DNA from 2 places in the Streptococcus salivarius genome. Region 1 is predicted to be linked to the other one. Evidence: predicted binding sites of a transcription regulator. Region 1 holds the regulator's gene; the other holds the start of a gene.
What was found. Region 1 encodes NrdR, which represses ribonucleotide reductase genes. Its sites were predicted from a motif close to ACACNATATATNGTGT; they were not measured.
Positions count from the first base shown of each region.

Region 2: nrdH (glutaredoxin-like protein NrdH) is a predicted target of NrdR. The motif match lies at 2,120-2,135, and genes of this name have one in related genera.

Region 1 is NZ_CP015283.1:820,674-828,398, reverse strand. It holds gene V471_RS04345 (ribonuclease P) at 1-501, opposite strand, end outside; gene der (ribosome biogenesis GTPase Der) at 565-1,875, opposite strand; gene dnaI (primosomal protein DnaI) at 1,980-2,882, opposite strand; gene V471_RS04330 (DnaD domain protein) at 2,886-4,061, opposite strand; gene nrdR (transcriptional regulator NrdR) at 4,058-4,537, opposite strand; gene V471_RS04320 (HAMP domain-containing sensor histidine kinase) at 4,659-6,188, opposite strand; gene V471_RS04315 (response regulator transcription factor) at 6,185-6,874, opposite strand; gene V471_RS04310 (DUF177 domain-containing protein) at 7,030-7,566, opposite strand.
Region 2 is NZ_CP015283.1:1,923,717-1,931,441, forward strand. It holds gene acnA (aconitate hydratase AcnA) at 1-1,911, opposite strand, end outside; gene nrdH (glutaredoxin-like protein NrdH) at 2,243-2,467, shown strand; gene nrdE (class 1b ribonucleoside-diphosphate reductase subunit alpha) at 2,558-4,717, shown strand; gene nrdF (class 1b ribonucleoside-diphosphate reductase subunit beta) at 4,875-5,834, shown strand; gene ileS (isoleucine--tRNA ligase) at 5,926-7,725, opposite strand, start outside.

The DNA.
Region 1 (7,725 bases):
ACGACCATCTCTAACTGCTTCTTTAAGCATCTGACGATTTTCTTCAGTTCCTTCCACACGATGACTGACACCATTTTCCTGGGCAAAATAGTATAGAGAGGGTGCAATCGGTAAGTCTAGGACCTTATGTTGCTTAGCTAAAGTAGTATCTGATTTTTTACGTTCGACAAAGCTAACTTCTACTGAAATCCCCCATTTTTCAGACTGACCATAAAGTCGAATCGCCATAGCAACATCGTCTAAACTATCCTCAGGGGCCCTGTAATAGCACCAAAAGTGCGGACGACATATTTGTGCTTGATTGGCCCAATTACTGACACGATCCATCTTAAAGGGTGCCAAACGCTCCTCTAGAAGTTTTGCTAAAGTCTGCATCTCCTTACGAGCTACTTGACCAAGTGCCTTGAGGTCTTCCATCTCTTCCTTATGTGGACCGGCTTTTTCAGGTTTGATATACTTAACTCCCTGTTTTGACAAATAAGCTTGAACATTTTCTAACATCGTTTTCTCCTTACAATGATAAAAGACCAACCCATAAAGATTCTATTCTGGTTGGTCTCTTTTTTATTTACGTTTACGAGCAATCAAATGAATTGGTGTTCCCTCAAAACCAAAGGCTTGACGAATTTGATTTTCCAAGAAACGCATGTATGAGAAGTGCATAAGCTCTTCTTCATTGACAAAGATAACAAATGTTGGTGGTTTAACCGAAACTTGTGTGCCGTAGAAAATCTTAAGGCGTTTTCCTTTGTCAGTTGGTGTTGGGTTGATGGCAATGGCATCCATGATAACATCATTCAAAACAGCTGATGAAATACGACGATTTTGACTCTCACTGATGCGTTTAATCATCTCTGGCAACTTGTTAAGACGTTGTTTCGTCTCAGCCGATACAAAGATAATTGGTGCATAGCTCAAGAATTGGAACTGATCACGGATATCTGCTTCCCAGTTAGCAACGGTATGATTGTCTTTCTTAATCGTATCCCATTTGTTAACTACGATGATAATCCCTTTACCAGCTTCATGGGCAAAACCAGCAATACGCTTATCATACTCACGGATACCTTCTTCGGCATTGATAACCATAAGGACGATATCAGAACGGTCAATGGCACGCATTGAACGCATGACAGAGTATTTTTCTGTGTTTTCATAAACCTTACCAGATTTACGCATACCAGCGGTGTCAATCATGGTATACTCTTGACCTTCACTGTCCACAAAGTTTGTATCAATGGCATCTCGAGTCGTACCAGCAATCGGGCTGGCAATCACTCGGTCCTCACCCAAAATGGCGTTAATCAAGCTTGATTTTCCGACGTTTGGACGTCCAATCAAACTAAAACGAATGATATCTGGATTTTCTTCTTCAACTTCTGTTGGAAGGTTTTCAACGATAGCATCGAGAACATCCCCTGTACCAATACCGTGAACAGATGAAACTGGATAAGGATCACCAAGACCTAGAGAATAAAAATCATAGATATCTGCACGCATCTCAGGGTTATCCACTTTATTTACCGCCAAGATAACTGGCTTGTTGGTCTTATAGAGAATACGAGCAACGTACTCGTCCGCGTCTGTCACGCCTTCCTTACCTGAGACGACAAAGACAATAACGTCAGCTTCAGTCATGGCAATGTCAGCTTGGTGCTTAATTTGTTCCATAAATGGTGCATCAACATCATCGATACCACCAGTATCAATCAAGCTAAACTGGCGATTAAGCCATTCAGCAGAGGTATAAATACGGTCACGTGTTACCCCTTCAACGTCTTCGACGATAGAGATACGTTCACCCGCAATTCGGTTAAATAGGGTCGATTTCCCAACGTTTGGGCGACCCACGATAGCAACTGTAGGTAATGTCATATGTTTAAGTCCCTGATTAAATAGGGATTCCTTTCTTCATTTAGCAGTCTCACTTCCACCAAGGAAAGCAAACTCTCTTATTCTTTATCATTATTAGGATCACCCTAACGGCGATTAACACCCTTCAAGTGAACCTCTTTGGCTAGAAAACGGATACGCTCCATCACACGTTTGGCCTGCCAAGTCTCATCTCCTTGACGTCCATTGGATAGCTTCGCTTCTAAATCCGCAAAACTATAGTTAGACGTAAAGAAGGTAGGAAGCTCCTCAATCATGCGATGCTGGAGGATAACTTGCAAAACATCATCCCTAATCCAAGAAGAGAATTGTTCTGCACCGATATCATCTAGAACCAAGACTTCCGCCTGTTTGACAGCATCAATTTGTTCCTTGACAGAACCATCCTTGATTCCATTTTTAACATCAATAGTAAATGATGGGTAATGAATAATGGTCGTCGCAACCTTCTTGGTTTCAGAAAGTTCATGAGCCATAGCAGCCAACATGAAGGATTTTCCAACCCCCATGTCTCCGTAGATATAAAGGCCTTTCTGGTCTGGACTAGGGTAATTCGCCACAAAATCCACGAGACTCTCAAAGGTATCAACACGAGCCACATCATCTAGAGCAATGTCCGCAAAGGTAATCTTACGATAAGACTGAGGCAGACTCACCAAATTAATCCGTTTAGCAATAGCCTGCTGTTCTTGTTGCTCTTTGAGCTGACGCGTCTCCTTATAGGTGACATCAGCGTAGCCTTCATTCATGGTCAGAATCGGCTCATACCCTTTGGCAATATACGAGGCATCACCTTCTTTGACCTTACGGCATTCCACCAGGAATTGATTAAACTTAGGAAGACTACGCTTGATTTCATCCTGGCTTAGGCTATGCTCTTGAATAAAGCTAGCCACTCTTGGATCTGCCAAAATTTGCTTCGTTAAATCTGTTGCATTGCCAGACCCATGATGCCCTGCTCGGTTTAGGGTTTGTCCAACTCTTTCCATAGGCTACTCCTTTCCTTTTTCTAGTTTTGCCAAAGCTCGACGTCTAATTTCATCCAACTTGGCCTGATCAGCCTGACTAGTTTGATTATCATAATCTGGATTACTCCAGCTCGGCACATTTGTTTTCTTCTTAGAATCAGCTTTTGCTTGCTGTGATTTCTTATCGTAACCACTACGCAAAGCTAAAAGCCCCTGTTCAGCAGTGACGATATTCTTAAAGGCAAAATCGTTGGCAAGTTTAGAGATATACTCTCGATTCACATTCGTCGAACGTGTCCGTCCCAAACTGTAGGCAACCATGAGGTTAATGACCTCATCCATAAAGCCTCTTTGTGCCAAATCCGTGAGAATCTGCTTCTCAGAATTAGTCACAGTCCCGCTTGGGCCTTTAGCACTTTGCAAGTAATCTATAGGCTTTTCGGACCTAACCGCTTTAAGAATCTTTTTCTCCGTCTCCGTCAAAACAGAATCACCACCCAATGTTTGAGCTTGAGCCTGTTCTAATTGCACCTGCATACGCTTGACAATAATCTGGTGGTTCACGGCTGTCTTTTTCGCTAAGAGATAGGTGTCATACCAATTCATGCCATGAGTTTCAGACAATTTATAGATTTCTGGCACATCTGTCTTTTCATCTGTAAATACAAGTCCGTCAGCCTGCATACGATTCCTGAAACTGCTTAAATCAAATGAATTTTTGGGCTTGATTTCAGACACAGACTTTTGAGCCAAACGCTCATCGGTAAAGACATCCGAAAAACGTTTAGATAAATCTTGCAAGCCTTGTAGACCTGCAGGTTTCAAAGCATCTACTGCTGGTTCACTAATCTTTTGCTCGAGAAGTGAACTATAAACGGCATGTTTTAAAAACTGTTCAATTGATAAGGGAGACTTAAGCTCTATAACATAAAACCCTTGAGGGGACTGGTAAAGGGCCAAAAGATCTACTGCTGTCAGAACCGCCAGTGCTTCCTGAAGGGGCTGCATTCCAAAGTTAAGGTGGTTCAGAATAGCCGCAAACTTATGGCGGTGATTCCCATTGTCATAAAAAGCCACGAAATACTGGTAGAGAGCGTATCCCTCACCCCCAATAATGGGATAGTAGCAACGCATCAGACTTGCCTGATCGGGAACGATAACCTGATTGCCAACATAGACAAATTCTTCAATAGGTCTCATTTTTTAGACTCTTTTTTCGCACGTACAGTCTTGGTGATTTCTTGAAGCAACTCTTCAATCTCATCAACATCTTTGAAAGAACGGTAGACACTGGCAAAACGTACATAAGTAATTTCATCAAGGTCAGCGAGTTCTTTCATCACTAAATTCCCAATGACATCACTCTCAACCTCTCCATCATGGTTACGGCGAATGTTTTGCTCAATACGGGTGATGGCATTTTCGATATCCTCACTAGAAACCGGACGCTTCTGAGCACTCATCAAGATACCATTGAAAATCTTGTCGCGAGAGAATTGTTCACGAGTACCGTCTTTTTTGACAACCAAAAGTGGAACCTCTTCCACACGCTCAAATGTTGTAAAACGAGCATGACAAGAATCACACTCACGACGACGACGAATAGTATTCCCATCCTCTGCCTGACGGCTATCGATAACACTAGATTTATTATGTTGACATTTTGGACAACGCATGCACTTCACCACCAATCTTTGAAATTCGGTACTCTATTTTACCATAAAAACACATAAAAAGCACGCCCTAAACGAGGCGTGCTCATGACCAAGAATCACTCTAAGTCTCTTATAAATTGATTTAAAGCTCAAGTTGAGGTGTCGTCGTTTCTCGATCTGCAAATGGAATGTAAAGGTCGAAACGTGTTCCAACACCAAGTTCAGAACTAACATCAATACGGCAGCGATAAGCTTCCACAATTTGATAAAGGATTGACAAACCAATACCAACACCAGATTGAGTTGTTGTACGGTTACGCGCCTTATCTGAACGATAGAAACGTTCAAAAATATGATTGATATCTTCTTTTGAAATCCCCTCACCGTTATCTTGCACTTGTACCAACATTTCATCTTCCAATGCTTTAATAGTAACCTGTATTTCCTTATTGACAGGCGAATACTTGACCGCATTATCAATCAAAATGGTGATCGCCTGTTCAAAGTGCTGACTATAAATCTGTGCTAGACGCTCTGAACTTTCGAAATCATTGAGATAAAATTGATAATCTTCATGCAAGACACGGAAGTTCCCAATAACCGTACGGATTGAAGAATTCAAATCACAAGTATCGTTTCTATGATTTTCAAATGATCCTTTGACACGGATAGAATCCAACATATCATTAATCATAATCGTCATACGGTTGGCCTCGTGACTTGCAGCCTCAAGACTTTCTTCAAGAATCTCAGGGTCATTTTTACCCCAACGTTGCAAGAGGTCCATATGCCCCTTGATAACCGCAATCGGCGTACGCAATTCATGACTGACGTCACTCAAGAAACGCATCTGCATCTGATTATTTTCTTGAATTTTATCCATCATGCGGTTAAAGTTAACCGCCAAATCACCAATTTCATCGTGACTTTCAATCTTAGAACGAAGTTCCAAATCACTTGGCGAATCGGTAATAACTCCCATCGTTTCGTGCAACTGTCTCATCGGACGAAGAATAGATGTCAAGACAACTACAGTTGCTGCGATAACTAGGACAGTCATCCCCACTTCTAGGAAAATCAACAAGAAAACCAAACGCTCTTTAAGAGCATAGTAGAATTCCAAATCATGGAAAATCTGGGCATAGCCAACGATGGTCTTTTTATCCTTACCGTAAATTGGAACTTGTAGTAAGAAACCACGCTTTCCTTTATAGGATACTGACTTCAGTTTGTTTACCTCGGACATACCGGGAGGCGAATCTGTATTCTCCTCAGAAGTAAAGATAAAGGTTCCTTTTTTGTCATACACAAAAACTGACTGATTTGAATATAATTTATTAGAAATTGCAACTTGACCATCCAAAGAGTGCTTTTCAGAAAGTACGCCATTAATAATTGATGCATAGATATTTTTAGGCGAATAAAGAGCCGCTAAGAGCGGTTCTGGACTTAATTCTTCATCCGAATCCCAATCCTTTTCGATGTAAGTAACAACTTTTGCGATTGTAGTGTTTACATTTTGACGTTCACGTTGCAAAAGAAGCGTATTAGCTGAAAAAATAACAACCAGAGTGAACAACGACAATACAAGAAAGAAGACCACAGCAGTTGTCATGGTCAACTTTTTTCTAATGGTTACTTTACCAAATAATTTATCTTGTAATTTACTCATTTTTCACGGATAACGTAACCCATTCCTCGTACTGTTTGAATATATGATTCCTTACCTGGAACGTCGATTTTTCCACGCAAATAACGAATATAAACATCTACCACGTTTGTTTCGATGGCGTCATCATATTTCCAAACTTGAAGCAAGAGTTCCTCACGGGTCATCACTTGGTTCATATTGCTCAAAAGTGTGTTCAACAAATCAAACTCACGTTTTGTCAATGGAATTGCTTCATCACCACGAACAACTGTACGGTTTTGAACATCCAATTTCAAATCACGATAAGTTGATGCTTTTGCTGGTGCATTCTTAGCAGATTCGATATCTTGGCGACGGAAGGTTGCACGGATACGTGCCAACAATTCTTCAATCGCAAATGGTTTTACAATATAGTCATCAGCACCGCGGTCCAAACCAGCAACAATGTCCATGATTGAATCGCGAGCCGTCATCATCATAATATAAGTATCTTTTTCTTGTTGGAGACGACGTGTTACTTCAAAACCGTCCATCTCAGGCAACATAAGGTCCAAGAGAATAAGATCGAAATCTTTCTCGAGTGCCATTTCAAGTCCTTCGCGTCCGTTGTCTGCTGTCACAACGTCGTATCCTTCGTGTTGAAGTTCAAGAGAGACAAAACGAGCAAGGTTTTTCTCATCTTCAACAATCAAAATGCGTTTGCTCATAATAAGTATTTACCACTTTCTTAAAATTTTTTGACTTCCATTTCCCTTAAAAAGTCTGTAGATTTACCCAATGAATAAATCCGAAAATTAACTTCTAATGATATAATAATATAGATTTTTAAAATTGTCAAACATTTTTAGTTTGTTTTTTTGAATTAATTTTCATCAAAAAGACCGTTCAATTGGGCAAAGGGATTACTTGCCTCTTTTTTCTCCTGTTGAAGTGCGGCAAAGTCCTCTTCTGACAAGACTTCCCAGTCATTCCCAGAGAGCGAAATTTGTCCTGATTCTTCCTCAGGTGTTAGTACTCTCAAAGGAATATTAAGAAGAATATTATCTAGAATACTCTCATCAAGATTAATAGTATCCCCATCCAAGATAAGAACTAGATTTTCTTCGACTAATTCTTTTTGAAGAGCAGCATCTGCCTCTTGTATAAAGGTTTCTGAAACCGGATAGTTAAAACTAAGGGTCACAGGTTCAAGTGAACGGCTAGATGGCAAGGTAATATCATAGCTGAGTTGATAATCCAAAAGGTACAAACCATTGTCATAGACTACCTGCCCACTTGCTTGAATCTGTTCAAGATTTAAAACTTGATCATAGCGTTCTTTAATAGACTCCAACAAAGAAGGTGCTTCGTTAAAGGCGAGCCCTTCTGGAGACTTTCTAACTTCTGAAAGATAAATCATTTTTAATCCTCAAATTAAATTTCCCCATAGGGATCTATTTTCAATCCACAAGACCATAATCCCCCACATTCACTTTTCATTAGAGAGCATGATTATGATTTTAGACTTAATTAGTATTATATCAAATTTTTAAGAAAAAATAACATCTTTAATATTACA
Region 2 (7,725 bases), 1.1 Mb from region 1:
ATAGGTAGAGTTTTGATTCCATTTATAATTTTGACTTTGTTCAGTAGGAATGGCATTCCACTTCTCGCTATCAGAAAAGACATTAGCATATTCATCTTGGAAAAGTTGACGAGTGACGTATTTATCAACATAAGTCTCAATTTCTTCACGAGATGGCATAACATCCTCTAAATAAACAGCTTGACCATTGTCGTCAAAACCTAAAGGTTCAGTTGTCAAATCAATATTCGTGTTACCAGCTAAGGCATAAGCAACAACCAATGGTGGGCTAGCCAAGAAATTCGCTTTAACAAGTGGATTAATACGCCCTTCAAAATTACGATTTCCTGACAAAACAGCACTCGCTAATAAATCAGTGTCTACAATAGCCTTAGCCACCTCAGGACGTAAGTCTCCTGAGTTCCCAATACAGGTTGTGCAACCGTAACCTACCAAGTTAAAGCCAAGCTTATCTAGATAGGTTTGCAAGCCTGAAGCTTTGAGATAACCAGTAACAACCTTAGAACCTGGTGCCAAAGATGTCTTCACTGTTGGAGATACTTTTAATCCTTTCTCAACCGCTTTTTTAGCTAAAAGACCGGCTGCCATAAGAACGTAAGGATTTGAAGTATTGGTACATGATGTGATAGCTGCAATGGCCACATGACCTGTTTGAATTGTTTCTGAATGATCCTCAAAGTCAACGTTTGCAGTTTTTGCTAGCTCTTCCTTATCCAAACCAAAACCACGGACACCAGCTTCTCGTACCACTGCATCTTGAAATTCTTGCTTAGCATCTGATAAGAGAATCAAATCCTGTGGACGTTTAGGACCTGAGATAGAAGGTTTAATGGATGACAAATCAATTTCAACAATCTTAGTATACTTGGCTTCTTTACTTGGATCATAGAAAAGATGATTGGCTTTTGTATAGGCTTCAGTGACTTGGATGTGTTCCTCATCACGGTTAGTTAAACGCATGTAGTTAAGAGTCTCGTCATCAATAGGAAAATAACCACAGGTCGCTCCATATTCTGGTGCCATATTAGCGACTGTAGCACGGTCAGCTAGAGACAAACTCTTCAAGCCAGGTCCAAAGTACTCAACAAATTTACCAACCACATTTTCAGAACGAAGTACCTGAGTAATCTTGAGAGCCAAATCTGTTGCTGTAGCAATTTTAGGCAACTCTCCCGTCAGATGTACACCAATGACCTCTGGAATTGGGAAATAAGATGCTTCACCGAGCATAGCTGCTTCAGCTTCAATACCGCCAACACCCCAACCAAGAACGCCAATACCATTAATCATAGTTGTATGACTATCAGTACCAAACATAGAGTCAGGATATAGGAGCCCATCATTTTCAATAATAACATCACTCAAAAATTCAATATTAACCTGATGAATAATCCCTGTAGCTGGTGGAACAGCACGGTAATTTTCAAAAGACTGTTCGGCCCACTTTAGAAATTCATAGCGCTCGTTATTACGTTTAAACTCTAGATTAATGTTATCTTCAAGAGCAGTATCACATCCGTATGAATCCACTTGGACAGAGTGGTCAATAACCAAATCCACTGGAATCTCAGGGTTAATAAATTCGGCTTTACCACCATTAGCCACTATAGCATCACGCATTGAAGCTAAATCAACAACAACAGGAACTCCTGTAAAATCTTGTAAGATAACACGACTTGGTTTAAAAGGCACTTCGGAAACTGTCGGAAAATTCGGAAATTTCATCAGGTCAGAAATGTGAGATTCCTTAACATCGACGCCATCTTTTTTTCGGAGGAGACTTTCAAGTAGTATTCGAATGGTATAAGGTAGTTCTCCGACCTTAACATCATGAGATTTTGCTGCTTTTTCGAGATCATAGAAAGAGAATGTCTTACCATTTACAGTTAGATTTGAACAGTATTCTTGCATACTTGAACCTCCATTAGTTAAAAATTTTCTTTATTCTACACTGTTTTTTTTGAAAAAACAAATAGAATTGGCATTTTGATGTTATATTATATAACATGCATAGTTAGATATTTCTTTTTTCGTCATTTCCATATACAAATCCTATTTAATTTAGGAAACTTAAAAAAGCCTTTAAAACACAAGATATAGGGTTGTGTTTCAATACTAAACACAAAATATTGTATTTCCTTGAGATATTTAGCTTGATTTTTCCCAATATTTTGGGTATTCTATTAGAGTCGAAAAAGTGGCTCTTGGCCACTTAAAATCTTTTTATAAAGGAGTATTTGCAATGGCAAAGATTACATTGTTTTCTAAAAACAACTGCATGCAGTGCAAAATGACTAAAAAATTCTTGGAAAAGGAAGGTGCTGATTTCGAAGAAATCAACATTGATGAACAGCCAGAAAAAATCGATTACGTTAAAAGCCTCGGTTTCACTGCTGCTCCAGTTATTGAAGCCGGCGATATCATCTTTTCAGGTTTTCAACCGGCTAAACTTAAAGAAATCCTTTAATTATCAAGTTTTTATATAGAAAGGAACTTGTTTGCTTAGTTTAATGTTTCAACCTTAATATACTATTAAACTGAGCCTGGTATCTGTATTATGTCTTTAAAAAATCTTGGCGATGTCTCATACTTCCGCCTCAATAACGAAATTAACCGTCCTGTTAACGGTCAAATTCCTTTGCATAAGGACAAAGAAGCGCTTCGTGCCTTCTTCCTTGAAAACGTTAAGCCAAATTCAATGGCATTCAACAGCATCACAGATAAAATTAATTATTTGATTGAGAACGATTATATTGAGTCTGAATTCATCGGTAAATACGAACCTGCTTTCATCGAAAAATTGTCTGCAGAAATTCATTCTCAAAAATTCCGCTTCCAATCTTTCATGGCAGCCTACAAGTTCTACCAACAATATGCCCTCAAAACAAACGATGGCGAGTCTTACCTCGAAAGTATTGAAGATCGTGTTCTATTCAACGCCCTTTACTTTGCTGATGGTGATGAAAACCTAGCTAGTGACCTTGCCAACGAAATGATTCACCAACGTTACCAACCTGCTACTCCTTCATTTTTAAATGCTGGACGTAGTCGTCGTGGTGAACTCGTGTCATGTTTCCTTATTCAAGTAACAGATGACATGAATTCTATCGGACGTTCTATCAACTCTGCCCTCCAGTTATCACGTATTGGTGGTGGGGTAGGTATTAGCCTGTCTAACCTTCGTGAAGCTGGTGCTCCTATCAAAGGATATGCTGGGGCAGCCTCTGGTGTCGTGCCTGTTATGAAGCTTTTTGAAGATAGCTTCTCTTACTCAAATCAACTTGGTCAACGTCAAGGTGCTGGTGTTGTTTATTTGGATGTTTTCCACCCAGACATCCTTGCCTTCCTTTCTACTAAGAAAGAGAATGCTGATGAGAAGGTGCGTGTTAAGACACTGTCACTTGGTGTTACAGTTCCAGATAAATTCTACGAGTTGGCACGTAATAATGAAGATATGTACCTCTTCAGCCCTTACTCAGTCGAAAAAGAGTACGGTAAACCATATAACTACATTGATATTACAGCTATGTACGATGAGTTGGTTGCCAATCCAAATATCACAAAAACCAAGATTAATGCCCGTGAGCTAGAAACTGAAATTTCTAAACTCCAACAAGAATCAGGTTATCCATATATCGTCAATGTTGATACAGCCAATCGACACAATCCAATCGATGGTAAGATTATCATGTCCAACCTCTGTTCTGAAATTCTTCAAGTTCAAACACCAAGTGAACTTAACGATGCACAAGAGTTTGTTAAACTCGGTACAGACATTTCATGTAACCTTGGATCAACTAATATCCTTAACATGATGACTTCACCTGACTTTGGTCGTTCGATTAGAGCAATGACACGTGCGCTTACCTTTGTTACAGATAGCTCAAGTATTGATGCTGTACCATCTATCAAAAATGGTAACCAACAAGCTCATACCTTTGGTTTGGGAGCTATGGGGCTTCACTCTTACCTCGCTAAACACCATATCGAGTATGGTAGCCCTGAATCTGTTGAATTCACTAATATCTACTTCATGCTAATGAACTACTGGACTTTAGTTGAATCTAACAACATTGCCCGTGAACGTCAAGAAACCTTTGTCGGTTTTGAAAAATCAAAATATGCTGATGGTTCTTACTTTGACAAATACGTTACAGGCCAATACGTTCCTAAATCTGACCGTATCAAAGAACTTTTCGATGGCCACTTCATCCCACAAGCCAAAGATTGGGAAGAACTCCGTGAACTCGTTAAGAAAGATGGACTCTACCATCAAAACCGTTTAGCTGTTGCGCCAAATGGCTCAATCTCTTACATTAACGACTGTTCGGCTTCTATCCATCCAATCACACAACGTATTGAAGAACGTCAAGAAAAGAAAATCGGAAAAATCTATTATCCAGCCAACGGTCTTTCAACAGACACAATTCCTTTCTATACCTCAGCCTACGACATGGACATGCGTAAAGTTATCGACGTTTATGCCGCTGCGACTGAACACGTTGATCAAGGTTTGTCATTAACCCTGTTCTTGCGTAGTGAGTTACCAAAAGAAATTTACGAATGGAAAACAGAAAATAAACAAACGACTCGTGACCTTTCTATCCTTCGTAACTACGCCTTTAACAAGGGAATTAAATCAATCTACTACATCCGTACTTATACAGATGACGGTGAAGAGGTTGGTTCTAACCAATGTGAAAGCTGTGTCATCTAAGATGGTGATTTAACGATAACAACCTCACTACCCTTATTTACAAAATGCATTAAAAGGTCGGTTCGCCGACTTTTTTAATAGATCAACTCAAAAAACTATATCATGATTTTGAATTATGATAAAATAGTAACGATATCAATAAAGAAAGAGGTTTCTAATGGAAACTTACTACAAAGCCATTAACTGGAATGAAATCGAAGATGCGATTGATAAATCTACTTGGGAAAAATTGACGGAACAATTTTGGCTAGATACACGTATCCCACTTTCAAATGACCTTGATGACTGGCGTAAACTTTCAGCTGAAGAAAAGGATTTGGTTGGAAAAGTTTTCGGTGGTTTAACCTTGCTAGATACCATGCAATCTCAAACTGGTGTTGAAGCCATTCGTGCAGACGTCCGTACACCTCATGAAGAAGCTGTATTGAACAACATTCAGTTCATGGAATCTGTTCACGCGAAATCTTACTCTTCAATCTTCTCAACTTTGAATACTAAATCTGAAATTGAAGAAATTTTCGAGTGGACTAACAGTAACGAATACCTCCAAACCAAGGCGAAAATCATTAACGATATCTATGAAAATGGAACGCCTCTTCAGAAAAAGGTTGCTTCAACATATCTTGAAACATTCCTTTTCTATTCAGGGTTCTTCACTCCACTCTATTATCTTGGTAATAACAAGCTGGCTAATGTCGCTGAAATCATTAAGCTCATTATCCGTGACGAATCTGTTCACGGAACTTATATTGGCTATAAATTCCAACTAGGGTTCAACGAATTACCTGAAGAAGAGCAAGAAAGTTTCCGTGAATGGATGTATGATCTCCTCTACCAATTGTATGAAAATGAAGAGCTCTACACTAAATCTCTTTATGATGGTGTTGGATGGACTGAGGAAGTCATGACTTTCCTACGTTATAACGCCAACAAGGCTCTCATGAACCTGGGACAAGATCCACTCTTCCCAGATAGTGCGAACGATGTTAACCCAATCGTTATGAATGGTATTTCTACAGGAACATCTAACCACGACTTCTTCTCTCAAGTTGGTAATGGTTACCTTCTAGGTACTGTTGAAGCCATGCAAGATGATGATTATAACTACGGACTATAAGAAAAAACTAGCTGAGCTAGTTTTTTTATTGTGTTCAATACTATATTCGAAAAACAAATAGAAAAAGAGTTCAAATTGAACTCTTTTTATTTTATTTTGCTTTTACTTCAAAACCTTCTGCGACACCTTCTGCAAAGTTTTCTTCAACAATGCTAGCACAATGATCACAGATAGTCGCATTGTAGCTACGTTCTTTGGTAGTTGGATCGATACGACGGCAACGATCACAGACATCTCCTTCAGCACGTTCTACTGTGAATGCTACACCTTCAAAGCTTACAGCAGACTCAGGAGCATCTCCTTCAGCAATAGTCAATGCTGAAACGATCAAAAGTTGAGCAAGGTTAGTATTCAAACCTTCAAGAAGTTCTTTGACTTCAGCATTAGGATAGATTGTCAAATGAGCTTCAAGCGATTTACCGATAACTTTTTCGTTACGCGCTTCTTCCAAAGCTTTTTGAGCTTGGCCACGGAAATCCATGAAGGCATTCCAATTTTCAAGAAGTGCATCTTGACCAGCGAAATCTTCTGCTTCTGGCAACTCTGACAATTGAACATAGTCTTCTGTTTCAAATTCAAGATATGACCAAATTTCTTCTGCAGTGTGAGGAAGAATTGGAGTCAATAGTTTTGTAATCTTGACAAGAATATCGTAGAAGACTGTTTGCATTTGACGACGTTCAAGTGATTCTGCACTCTCAATATAAACCACATCTTTGGCAAAATCAAGATAGAAAGCAGACAACTCAACGTTAATAAAGTTAACCAAGGTTTTGTAGATAGTTAAGAATTCAAAGTTTGCATAGGCATCACGAATAGTCTTAACTAATTGGTTAAATCGAATAGTCATGTACTGATCTACAGAACGCAAGTCTTCAAAGGCTACTGCATCAGTTGTTGGATTGAAGTCAGATGTATTAGCAATCAAGAAACGAAGTGTGTTACGAATCTTACGATAAGATTCTGATACTTGGCTAAGGATATCCATTGAGATACGAACGTCATTAGTTGTATCAACACTTGTTACCCAAAGACGAAGAATTTCAGCACCAAATTGTTTCTCAACATCACTAGGAGCAATAGTATTACCAAGGGATTTAGACATCTTTTCACCCTTACCATCAAGCGCAAAACCTTGAGACAAGAGTTGTTTATATGGTGCAACACCATTATTAGCAACAGATGTGATAAGTGATGAGTTAAACCATCCACGATATTGGTCTGAACCTTCAAGATAGAGGTCAGCTGGATAAGTTAACTCAGGACGGTTAACTACAACACCATTCCATGATGAACCTGAGTCAAACCATACGTCCATAATGTCAGTTTCTTTAGTAAACTCTCCGTTTGGTGAACCTGGATGTGTAAAGCCTTCTGGAAGAAGATCTTTGGCATCACGTTCCCACCAGATAACTGAACCGTGCTCTTCGAAAAGTTTAGCCACATGTTCGATTGTTTCTTCAGTCATGATTGGTGTTTTATCTTCAGCATAGAAGATTGGGAGTGGCACACCCCAAGCACGTTGGCGAGAGATTACCCAGTCACCACGGTCACGAATCATGTTGTAAAGACGAACTTTACCCCACTCAGAATGGAATTTAACTTTTTCAATCTCATCCAAAATCTCTTGACGGAATTTAGAAACAGAGGCAAACCATTGTGGTACGGCACGCCAGATGATTGGTTTCTTCGTACGCCAGTCAAATGGGTATGAGTGTGAGATTTCTTCTTTAGCAAGGAGCAAATCACCGAGTTTTTCCATAACAATTGGAGCCACTTTATCGTAGAACTGACCTTCAAAATCAGGACCAGCATTTTCCATCATGATACCACGCTCATTAACAGTTACGGCAACTTCAAGGCCATTAGCAATACCTACGTTATAGTCATC